DNA from 2 places in the Marinicauda sp. Alg238-R41 genome. Region 2 is predicted to be linked to the other one. Evidence: predicted binding sites of a transcription regulator. Region 2 holds the regulator's gene; the other holds the start of a gene.
What was found. Region 2 encodes LexA, which represses DNA repair genes until DNA is damaged. Its sites were predicted from a motif close to ATGTTCCNCTTGTGTTCC; they were not measured.
Positions count from the first base shown of each region.

Region 1: a site for LexA is predicted at 3,009-3,026, ahead of mmcB (DNA repair putative endonuclease MmcB). Genes of this name have one in related genera too.

Region 1 covers NZ_CAMZOJ010000001.1:360,343-366,341, forward strand. Annotated here, with positions in the region: gene PGP17_RS01540 (SCO family protein) at 1-103, opposite strand, end outside; gene PGP17_RS01545 (ActS/PrrB/RegB family redox-sensitive histidine kinase) at 443-1,804, shown strand; gene PGP17_RS01550 (ActR/PrrA/RegA family redox response regulator transcription factor) at 1,908-2,459, shown strand; gene mmcB (DNA repair putative endonuclease MmcB) at 2,556-2,999, opposite strand; gene PGP17_RS01560 (metallopeptidase family protein) at 3,114-3,521, shown strand; gene PGP17_RS01565 (NAD-dependent deacylase) at 3,518-4,225, opposite strand; gene PGP17_RS01570 (histidine kinase) at 4,293-4,565, opposite strand; gene PGP17_RS01575 (4a-hydroxytetrahydrobiopterin dehydratase) at 4,697-4,978, shown strand; gene PGP17_RS01580 (hypothetical protein) at 5,004-5,444, opposite strand; gene PGP17_RS01585 (MipA/OmpV family protein) at 5,559-5,999, shown strand, end outside.
Region 2 covers NZ_CAMZOJ010000003.1:248,635-254,633, reverse strand. Annotated here, with positions in the region: gene trpD (anthranilate phosphoribosyltransferase) at 1-704, shown strand, start outside; gene trpC (indole-3-glycerol phosphate synthase TrpC) at 701-1,489, shown strand; gene lexA (transcriptional repressor LexA) at 1,586-2,260, shown strand; gene PGP17_RS13175 (ComEC/Rec2 family competence protein) at 2,293-4,440, opposite strand; gene gltX (glutamate--tRNA ligase) at 4,503-5,942, shown strand.

The sequences.
Region 1 (5,999 bases), on a different contig from region 2:
GACCGTCTCCCCCCGCGCCGCGTACGACCAGCAGAGCAAACACGGCCACGAGGGCCAGAAGGGTCGCCAGCACCGGCAGGAGCCAGACAGGACGGTTCTGCATAGACTTTCCTCACTGTGGCCGGCCAATAGCCGGCGCGCCGGCTATTGGCGCGATCCTGGCGAGACGCCGGGCGATCTCGGGGCGTGTGCGGCTGCACACAAGGCCGCCCCACATCAAGGACGCCCCCTATACACGATGTTGGCGCGACCGGCGAGATGCAGGAAGGTCGCGGGGTCGAGGCGCATGCTGCAGCGCAACACCTGCCATGTCCACACCCCGGATCGTCCGGTGCGGCGTTCGGTCCCTTTCGCCTTGACCCGGACTCTGCTTCTCTCTGGGCTGGCACAGTCTTTCCAGCCGGCAGTTCCGGCCCCGACCCCCGCAGGCGAGCGACATCCGATGAACGATCCTGAATGGCACGCCGTGGCCAGCGAGATGTCCCTGTCGCCGATGTTCGGCCGCGTGCGCCTGCGCACACTGATCATGCTGCGATGGCTGGCGGTGGCCGGTCAGACCGCCACCGTGCTCGGCGTCAATCTGGTCATGGGGTTCGACCTGCCGCTCGCAGCCTGTCTGGGCGTGATCGCGGCCAGCGCTGTGCTCAACGTCTCGCTCGCCGTCACCCAGCCGACCCAGCGCTTTGCCAAGGACTGGGAAGCGGCAGCCCAGCTCGGCTATGACCTGATCCAGCTCATGGTTCTGCTCGCGCTCACCGGCGGGCTGACCAACCCGTTCGCGATCATCATGATCGCCCCGCTTGTGATCTCGGTGGCGTCGCTGCCGCCGCGGCTGTGGATTCCCCTGGCTGGGATGGCGGTCGCCGGCTCCATCGCGATCAGCCTGTGGCACCTGCCCCTGCCCTGGCAGGGCGCCTTCCCGGTCACCTTGCCGTCGATCTACCAGGCCGCGATCTGGTTCGCCATGGCGATCACGATCGCGTTCACGGCCGTCTATGCCTGGCGGGTGGGCCGCGAAGCCAAGCGCATGGGCACGGCTCTGGCGGCGACCCAGACTGTCCTGGCGCGCGAGCAGCGCCTGTCCGCGCTCGGCGCGCTGTCGGCCGCGGCCGCGCACGAGCTGGGCACGCCGCTCGGGACGATCCAGGTGACCGCCAAGGAGATGCTGCGCTTTGCCGAAAGCGATAGCGTGCGCGAGGACGCCGCGCTGCTGGTCAGCCAGGCCGAGCGCTGCCGCGACATCCTCAAACGCCTGTCCCAGACCCAGGAAGCCAGCGACAGGATGCACGACCGGCTGGCACTGGGCGATGCGCTGGAGGAGGCGGCGGCCCCGCTGCGCGGTCTCGGCGCCCAGATCGGCATCCACCTCAATGCGCTGGAAGACCGCCTGGACCCGCCGCTGATCCGGCGCAGCGCGGAGATGCTCTACGCGGTCGGCAATTTCGTGGAAAACGCTGTGGACTACGCCCACACCCGCGTCGACATCACCGGGCGCTGGGACCCCGAGCGCATCATGGTCGAGATCGAGGATGACGGACCGGGCTTCCCGCCCGACATCCTGGCCAAGCTGGGCGAGCCCTACGTCACCACCCGGCGCGGGCGCGAGGGCAGCGGCGGCATGGGGCTCGGCGTTTTCATCGCGATCACCCTGACCGAGCGCCTGGGCGGACATGTCGACTTTTCAAACAGTACCGCCCGCGGCGGGGCCCGCGTCCTGCTGACCTGGCCACGCGAGGCGCTGGCCGCCCCCGCCGACCCGGAGGAGGAGGCCGAGGAAGAAGAGATTCCCGGGACGCTGTCCTAAGGTCTGCAATCTCACCCACCCGCCTGCGGGGGGTTTGAGGCCGCGCGCACGCAGTCTATATCCCTGTCATAGCCCATCAGTGATTTGAGACTGGATACGAGCCATGAGCGATGCAGAGCTGAACCTGCCCGAGGATAAATCCCTCCTCATTCTCGACGACGATACGCCGTTCCGCACACGGCTTGGCCGCGCGATGACGCATCGCGGTTTCGAGGTCGTCGAGGCGGCGAGCGTCGCTGAAGCGCTCGAGATTGCCGGCAAGAACCCGCCTGCCTTCGCGGTTGTCGACCTGCGGCTCGGCGACGGGGACGGCCTGCAGGTGGTCAAGGCGTTGCACAGCCATCGCGCCGACTGCCGGGTGGTCATGCTGACCGGCTACGGAAATATTGCGACCGCGGTCGCTGCCGTGAAATCCGGCGCGGTGGATTACCTGTCCAAGCCGGCCGATGCCGACGATGTCGCCAAGGCGCTGCTGGCTGCGCCTGACGCCAAGCCGGCGCCGCCGGACAACCCGATGAGCGCGGACCGGGTACGCTGGGAGCATATCCAGCGCGTCTTCGAGCTGTGCGATCACAACGTCTCCGAGACCGCCCGCCGCCTGAACATGCACCGCCGCACGCTGCAGCGCATCCTGGCCAAGCGCGCGCCGCGCTGAAGTGTTTTCAGCGAAAGTGGGAACCGGTTTCGCGCTTCGACAACGCGACCACCAAGAACCGCGCGTTGTCAGCGAAAGTGGGAACCGGTTTCGCGTTTACACCCTCAGCAGTCTTTCCGCCGCATGCCGGGCGAAGCGCAGGGTCAGGGCCTTGCGCCGGGCCGGAGCGAGCTTGTCCACCGGGCTCTCGCGCACGATCCCCGCACCGAAAGCATCCGCGACGATAAGCCCGGTCTGTTCGGGCAGGACGGCAGCGGGAAACCGGTCGGAGACCGCGAAGAAGAAGCGGTCGCACCAGTCGAAATAATCCGGCCATTTCTGGTCCGTGCGGAAATCAGCGATGCCCGACTTGATCTCGACGATGACGATCTCGCCCTTCGGCCCGAGACCTGCCAGGTCCGCCCGGCGCCCGCACGGCAGGGTGAATTCGGGGATGGCATTAATCCCGAGATCGTAAAGCAGACGGGCCGTCCCGCGCATCAGGGCATGCGCGTCGTCAATGGCCGGATTGGTGGCGGAGGCGAGGCTGGCACGGGTCATCGAGTCAATATGTTCAAACTTTGTTCCACACGCAAGCGGTCGGGTTCACGACCGGCGCTTGCCCGGCGCGGCCACGGCGACTATCTGCTGACGACACTCAGACCGGACACGACGATGACCCAGACCTCCGCGCCCGAACTCGCCCCCTCCCAGGAAGAGATGCTGACCCTGGCCGAACAGGCCTGGGAGGCGCTTCCGGAGGCGTTCCGGCGCATGTGCGGCAATGTCGTGATCCAGGTGGTCGACTTTGCCGACGAGGAGACGCTCGCCCATTTCGGGATGGAGAGTGCGTACGAGCTGTCCGGCCTCTATCACGGCGTCGACCTCACCCAGAAATCCAGTGTCGATCCGGGCGGGCCGGACTATGTCTTCCTCTACCGCCTGCCCATCCTGCTGGAATGGTGCGAGCGCGGCGACGTGACGCTGAAGGATCTGGTCAGCCATGTTCTGGTGCACGAGATCGGCCATCATTTCGGCCTCTCGGACGACGACATGCATGCCATCGAGGATGCAGCCGACTAGGCTTTCATGCGCTCGGCCCAGTCGCGCACCACTTCCGTCGCCGGGCCGTAACGGGCCTCGTCGAAGGCGGGGCTGATCTCGCCGGGCTCCAGCGTCAGTTCCACCGTACGCGCGCCAGCCAGGCGGGCCTCCTGCACGAAGCCGGCGGCCGGATAGACCGTCCCCGACGTGCCGATCGCGACGAACACATCGCAACGCGCCAGGGCGTCATAGATCGCATCGAGATCGAGCGGCATCTCCCCGAACCAGACCACGTGGGGTCTCAAGCCGCCTGTGCGCGCACAGGCCTCGCAGGCGCGGTCGACCGACAAGGCGTCATCGTGGCCGAACAGATGGCCGCAATGATTGCAGCGCGATTTGAGAAGCTCGCCATGCATATGGACCGGCGCGTGCGATCCGGCGCGCTCGTGCAGATCGTCGATATTCTGTGTGACGAGGAGAAATTCGCCGCGCGCATGCTCGCGCCAGTGCGCTTCAAGATCGGCCAGCGCGGTATGGGCGGCATTGGGCCGGGCGGCGGCGAGGCCGTCCCGGCGGGCATTGTAGAAGGCGTGGACGGTGTCGGGATCGGCCGCGAAGCCCTCGGGCGTCGCCAGCTTCATCGGGTCAAACTTCGCCCACACTCCGTGCGTATCGCGGAAGGTGCCGAGCCCGCTTTCGGCCGACACGCCGGCTCCGGTGAGGATGACGATGTTTTCGGCCATGGCGCCCGCTCTCCCTGTCCTGTCAGGCAGGGTAGGCGGTTCAGGCAGTCCTGCCCAGACGTGGGTGTCAGGCCACGCCGATACGCGGCTCGGCATCGCCGCCGGATTCCGGCGGCCCGAAAGCCCGGTCGAGAATCGTGGTCGAGCTTTGCGCCAGCTCGATTGCGGCCGTCAGGTGCTGAAGCACCTGCATGTTGTTGGACAGCACCTTGAGGGCCTCAGGACGCAGATCGCCCGAGATCTTGGTGCAGCGCACGAGCACATCGGCCCGCAGCTCGATCAGGATATCCTCCAGACGGCGCCCGTCCGGGTTGGAATCCGATTTGAGAAAGTGCGTCATGACACGCCTCCTTTCCAGGATTGAGGAACAAGTCTGACATGAAACCCGTCATTATTCGGTAAACGCCTTGAAGACCGGCGCGCGAAGGGCAAACTGCGCACTACACCCATCGATCGGACAAGGAGGCCATAATGGCTGAGACAATCGGCGCCAAGCGCGCGGCCGGAACGCTGTCGGGCTGGAGCGCGGCGCAAGACCGCGATGCCATCGAGAAGACGTTCAAGTTTGCCGATTTCAACGAGGCGTTCGGCTTCATGGCGCGCGTGGCAATCTTCGCCGACAAGATGGACCACCATCCAGAATGGTCGAATGTCTACAATACGGTTGAAGTCGCCCTGACCACGCACGACGCTGGCGGCGTGACCGACAAGGACACGAAAATGGCCGCCTTCATGGACAAGATCGCGGGCTAGGGCCTGCCTCCGCGGGGGTGCCGCTCTAGCGCCCGTTCACCATGACCAGGCTGAGCAGCACCTCGGCGCCGTCTTGGCCGAGCGTCTCGTCGGTCGCGCGCTGCAGCATGGACGCGATCAGCTCGGGATCGGGCATCTCGCCGAAGCGGTAATGCACGCCGGTATAGACCGCGATGGACGAGTTGTAGGCGTTGCGAAGGCGGGCCATGCGCTGCTCGATCTTCGCGCGCAGGCTGGCATCCTCGGTATTCAGACCCAGCTCGATATGAATGACGCCGCGCAGGCGCATGTCCGACTGGACGGCCGCCAGGATCGGATCGAAGGGCACATAGCTTTCCACATGAGTGATGGAGCGCCCGCCCCGGCTGGGTGCTTCTTCCGCGGCAGGCGCAGGGGCACCGCCCCCGGCGTGAGCGGCCGGCAGGGAGGCAAGGAGCAGGGCGAGAAGACAAAACATGCGGGTCATGGCATCCATCCCTAGCGCGAATGCGTAAACAACCGGTTGGGACCCGCGCGAAATTGCGCGCCACTGCCCGTGTCCCGTGCCGTCCTTGCGTGGCTGAGCTTTATGGAGACTGACATGATCCGACTTCTTCCCGGCCTGCTCGCTCTCGGGCTGACCGCCCCGGCCCTCGCGCAGGAGCCGGAAAGCCCGGTCGCCGTCGCGCCGCGCGATTTCGTGTCCGCCGGCGTCGCGGTGCTGCCCGACTACACCGGCTCGGACGAGTATCGCTTTCTGCCCTTCGCCGCCGCGCGCGTGGAGATCGGGTCGGTGACGCTGCAGACCGAAGGCCCGGGCCTCGCGGCCACGCTCTACGAGTCCGGTCCGGTCGAGCTTGGCGTCTATGCGCGTGCCTATGGTGGCCGCGACGACGACATTGACGACGCGGTCATGCGCCGCCTGCCCGAAATCGACACCGCTGCCGTGATTGGCGCCTTCGCCCGCGCCGACCTCGCGCGTGGCCTCCTCTCGGACTACGATTCGGTCAGCGTCACCGCGCGCGCCGGCGGCGACGTTACC
Region 2 (5,999 bases):
CCAAGCACGGCAACAAGGCGGCATCCTCCAAATCCGGCTCGGCGGAGGTCCTCGAAGCTATCGGCGTGAATATCTTCGCCTCGGTGCCATCGGTGGAGAAGGCCCTGCGCGAGGCCCGTGTCGGTTTCCTCTTCGCGCAGGCCCATCACGGTGCCGTGCGCCATGTCGGACCGGCCCGCAAGACACTTGCAGTACGTACGATTTTCAATCTGCTGGGTCCGTTGTCCAATCCGGCCGGCGCGAGGCGTCAACTTCTCGGGGTTTTCGATGAACGCTGGCTGGAGCCCATGGCCGAAGCTCTACGCGGACTCGGCGCCGAGCGTGCCTGGATCGTGCACGGCAGTGACGGGCTCGACGAATTGACCACAACAGGTGAGAGCCTTGTGGCCGAACTCACGCCGACAGGGCAGATACGCCGGTTCACAGTGACCCCTGAGGATGCCGGTCTGAGACGGGCCTCGCTCGATGAGCTCAAAGGCGGCGATCCTCAGCACAATGCCCAGGCGCTGCGCCGTCTGCTCGATGGCGAGACCGGGGCCTATCGCGATATCGTGCTGCTGAACGCGGCGGCTGCGCTGATCCTCGCCGGAAAAGCAGAGAACCTGGCCGAGGGAGCTGCGCTCGCTGCGCGCTCGATCGATGAGGGCCAAGCGAGAGGCGCTCTGCAGACGCTAAGTGATGTGACTCACGAGGAAACCCGATGAGCGATGTGCTGACCCGAATTGAAGCGTACAAGCGCGAGGATGTCCGCAACCGCGAGACTGACCGGCCGTTTGAGGCCGTCTGCGTCGCTGCAGAGCTGGCGCCGCCGGTTCGCGGCTTCGCCTCGGCGCTTGAATTGGCCTCTCGCAATGGCCGCCCGTCGCTGATTGCCGAGGTCAAGAAAGCAAGCCCATCCAAGGGTTTGATCCGCGAGGACTTCGATCCGCCCGCACTTGCCAGAGCCTATCAGGCCGGCGGTGCGACCTGTCTCTCTGTGCTGACGGATACGCCCAGCTTCCAGGGCGAGGATGCCTACCTCCAGGCCGCGCGAGACGCTGTCTCCCTGCCGGTCCTGCGCAAGGACTTCATGTACACGCGCTGGCAGATTGCCGAATCGCGCGCACTCGGCGCCGATTGCATTCTCGTCATCCTGTCCGCGGTCGACGATGACACGGCGCGCACCCTTATGGATGAGGCCGCCAGATGGGGCATGGACGCGCTTGTCGAGGTTCACGACCGCGCGGAAATGGAACGCGCCAATCAGCTCGGCGCCACTCTGGTGGGCGTGAACAACCGCAATCTGCGCACCTTCGAGACGCGTCTGGAGACATTCGAATCGCTCGCGCCGCACGCGCCGACGCAGGCCCTCTTGGTGGCCGAGAGCGGCATCTTCACGCCGGACGATGTCTCGCGGGTCGCCTCGGCCGGGGCGCGGGCGCTTCTGGTCGGTGAAAGCCTTATGCGGCAGGACGACGTCACCCAAGCGACTCGCCAGCTCCTCGGCTAGCCCTCCGCGTCCGCCACGCGGCTTGACGCCTGCATGGAACAGGCATAGAACATTCGGCATAACTTCCGCTTTTGTTCCAGCCGCAGGGGGACGTCCATGCTCACCAAGAAGCAGCACGAGCTTTTGGTTTTCATCCATAAGCGTTTGAGCCGCGATGGTGTCTCGCCCTCGTTCGACGAAATGAAGGAAGCCCTTAATCTGGCTTCGAAATCCGGCGTTCACCGCCTGGTGAGCGCGCTGGAGGAGCGCGGCTTCATTCGTCGGCTCCCCCACCGTGCGCGCGCCCTCGAAGTTCTCAAAATGCCGGAAATGACCGGGTCCCGTCCCGACACTGCACCCGGCAACGTCGTTCAGGCCGATTTCGGACGATCGGACCGCGGCAGTCAGACCTCGGAAGTCCCCGTTCTGGGACGTATTGCGGCTGGTGTGCCGATCGAAGCGATTCAACACGAAACCGATCGCCTCCCCGTCCCTCCCGACATGCTTTCGGGAGGCGAGCACTTCGCGCTTGAGGTCAGCGGCGATTCGATGATCGACGCCGGCATTCTCGACGGCGATGTCGTGGTGATCCGGCGGTGCGATACCGCCGGCAGCGGCGAGATCGTCGTGGCGCTAGTGGACGATCAGGAAGCAACGCTCAAACGCCTTCGCAAGAAGGGCAATTCCATTGCGCTTGAGGCGGCGAACCCGGCTTATGAAACGCGTATTTTCGGTCCGGACCGCGTTCGCGTGCAGGGCCGGCTCGTCGGCTTGATCCGTCGTTATCACTAGAGCCTTGAATGCCAGGCGCTCGGGCCGGGAGGCTAGCCGTCCGGCCGCGGCGTCCAGGGACGTAAGCCCCGCGCCGTATTCGCACCCTGAAAGCGGATGACCTGACCGTCACGGATCCAGAATTCGGTCGAGCCCAGGCGCGAGCGTTCGCGGCTGTCGAAAACGAACGCCGCGCAACGCCGCGTCAGCCACGGTGAGACGGTCACATCGATCACGATGATATCGGCGCGCGCGCAATCGTCTTCCAGCGCCTGTGCACTGTTCGGAAAGGCCAGGACCAGCCCATCCACGGTCTGGCCCGTGCAGCCAAGAGCGTCACAGCGCAAATCCGCTCCCGCCGGCGCGGTATTGGTTTCGCCGACACGCTGAAGAAACACGCGCGCATCGAACCGCCCTCGCCGCCGGTCATTGGTCTGCCATTGCCTGTCCTCGCCCTCGGCGTCGGGGTTTTCCGGCGCGTAGCGCGCGATTGCCGCGCCGCTTTCCGTGATCAGCATGTCGGGTGCCGTTGCACTGCTCCAGACCGAGAATCCGGCCGCGATCAGCACAGCACCCGCAGGACGAACCGCGCCACGGCCTATGGTCAGCAGCGCGAACCCGAGACCGTAGAGCGCCACCGTCAAGCCAGGCGCCGCGCTGACCGCGATAGCGGCCCCCTCGCGCGTCGCAGCGGCGTTGGCCACCCACATCACGACGCGGAGTCCGGCGTCCATCAGTGCAAGCGGCCCGGCTTCCAGTCCGACCGGCATCAGCAAGAGCGACGCCACGCCCCAGGGCATCACCCAGAAGGTGAAGACCGGCATCGCGGCCAGATTGGCCAGGAAGCCGTATGCCGCCAGGCGTTGGAAGTGGAAGGCCGCGAAGGCGCCGGTCGCCATGCCGGCGACCAGGGATGTGGCGGCAAGTCCCGCAAATCCGTTCCAGGCGCGCGCTACCCAGCCGGGTGGCTGCATCGGCGCCCGGCGCAGCCGCGTCCACAAATCGAAGACCGCGATCAAGGCCGCCACCGCAGCGAAACTCATCTGGAAACCCGGTTCGATCACGCTTTCCGGTGCCATCACCAAGATAATGAGCGCCGCGAGGGAAAGGGACCGGAAGGAAAAGGCGCGCCGGTCGAGCATGACGCCGAACAGAACCACGGCGGTCATGATGAAGGCCCGCTGTGTGGAAACCGATGCGCCCGAAACGACGAGGTAGGCGAGCGCGGCTGTGAGCGCGATCAGCGCCGCGGGTTTGCGTGGATCGTAGGCTCTGGCAAACGGCACGATGGCTGCGAAAGCGAACCGCGCGGCAAAATAGATCCCGCCGGCCACCAACGCCATGTGCAGTCCCGAAATGGCGAGGATATGTCCAAGGCCTGACACCCGTAGGGCATCTGCCTGGGCCTGGGAGACGCCGGACCTGTCTCCGGTGAGGAGCGCTGCCGCCAGGCCGCCTGTGTCCTCGCCGCCCATATCACGGATGCGCTCGGCGAGGCGCCAGCGCCATCGCACGAAATCGCGCACAGCCCGGTCGCTCGTCTCGCCCGACAGGATCGCTTCAGGTGGAGCAATCGCAAACCCTGTAAGGCCGATCGCGTCGAACCAGGCGGCACGAGCCGGATCGTAACCGCCCGGGGCGGCCGGGCCTCCCGGTGGAGCCAGCACGGCATTGACGCGGACCAAGTCACCGGGTTCCAGCTCCCCCAGCCGGGTCCGGATGCGAACCCGGTGGGGCGGCGTCTCGCTGCCCTCCATGTCGGTGACGCGAAGAATGAGCCGCTCGCGTGTGCCCGATCGCTCGACGCGCTCAATCCATCCCTCCAGAACGTGCGCGCGTTCCCGGCCGTGGTCCGCGCCGGACGCAAAGCTCTGCGCGTGCCATTGAGCCAGCGCGAACCCGGTGAGCGTCAATGCCAGAAGAATGAGTGCAACCAGACCGCGCGGGTGGCGGTGCATGCGTGCGGCCAACACCGTGATCAGGATCGCGATCACAACCGCCAGCCCCGGTGTCTGGGGCGGTGGCTCGCTTCGAAGCGCGAAATAGGCTGCCGCGCCGGCGCCGATGGCCACCGGCGCCCACAGGATGAGACGGCGTGGATCGGGTGCATCAAAGGCGGTTTTTGCCCAACCGAGCAGAGCGCGCCGCGTGCGACACCGCATGGGCGTCACGGCCCGGTCCACCACCTGAAGAAGGGTCATTGCGCGCCCTGCCCGCAAAAGAGTTCACTGGAAGACTATCTCTTTTTGAGGCCGGCGTGCTAATGATCGCGCCCACCTCGCAGCGCAGCAAGATTTCGCACGTGCAGAATTCAACTCAGGTCATTACCCGTTTCGCCCCCTCGCCCACCGGCTTTCTCCACATTGGCGGGGCGCGCACCGCATTGTTCTGTTCCTTGTTTGCCCGCCACCACGGCGGCCAGTTCAAACTGAGGATCGAGGACACGGACCGCGCCCGGTCTACCGACGAAGCCGTCGAGGCCATTCTGGAAGGGCTTACCTGGCTGGGCCTGAACTGGGACGGAGACGTCGTTTCCCAGTTCGAGCGCGCAGACCGCCACCGTGCCGTGGCGACCGAGCTGCTGCAGACTGGCAAGGCATTCAAGTGTTACTGCACGCCCGAAGAGGTCGAGAGCTTGCGGGAGACGGCCTTCGCGGAAGGCCGGGCCCTGCGCTCTCCCTGGCGCGACCGCGATCCGTCGGAGGCGCCTGACGGGGCCGCCTTCGTTGTTCGCTTTCGCGCACCGGAGGACGGCGTCGAGATCGAGGATGCCGTCCAGGGCGATGTCAGCTGGGCCGCCAAGGAGTTCGACGATCTCATCCTTCTGCGCAATGATGGCGGGCCGACCTACAATCTCGCGGTTGTGGTCGATGACCACGATATGGGCGTGACGCATATCATCCGCGGCGACGACCACCTGACCAATGCCGCGCGCCAGACGCAAATCTACCAGGCGCTGGGCTGGGATGTGCCGGTTTTCGCGCATATCCCACTCATCCACGGTCCAGACGGCAAGAAGCTCTCCAAGCGTCACGGCGCACTCGGCGTCGAAGCCTACAGGGACATGGGCTATCTGCCCGAGGGCCTGCGCAACTATCTGCTTCGCCTGGGCTGGGCCAAGGGTGACCAGGAACTCTTCACCGACGAGGAGATGGTCGAGGCCTTCGATCTCGACGGATTGAACAAGGCTCCCGCCCGGCTCGACTTCGACAAGATGGCCAGCGTGAACGCCTTTCACATGAAGCGGGCTGACGATGCGCGCCTGGCCGATCTGTTCTGGGATGCTATCGCGGGGCGTGAAGACCTGCGTACCGATGACACGGCACGCGCCTGGGTCTTCAAGGCCATGGGCACGATCAAGGATCGCGCCAAGACGCTGGCCGAGATCGAGGATCAGACCGCGTTTCTCTTGCGCCCGCGTCCCTTCAAGCTTGAAGGAAAGCAGGCCAAGGCGCTGAACGACGAGGCACGCGAGCGCCTGTCCCGGCTGCGCGATGTTCTCGCCGGCCAGGCCGACTGGAGTGAAGCGGGGCTGGACGCCCGTCTGAAGAGCTTTGCCGAGGAAGAAGCGGTCGGATTCGGCAAGGTCGGCATGCCGCTGCGCGCTGCAGTGACCGGTGGAGCACCGGCGCCGGATATGAGTTTCGTGCTTGCCGTCCTGGGACGCGAGGAGACGCTGTCCAGGCTCGACGATCAGCTATAGAAAACCACGCCCTTCAAACCTATCTGAAGGGCCAATCGCCGCAACAAACTGCGCCAG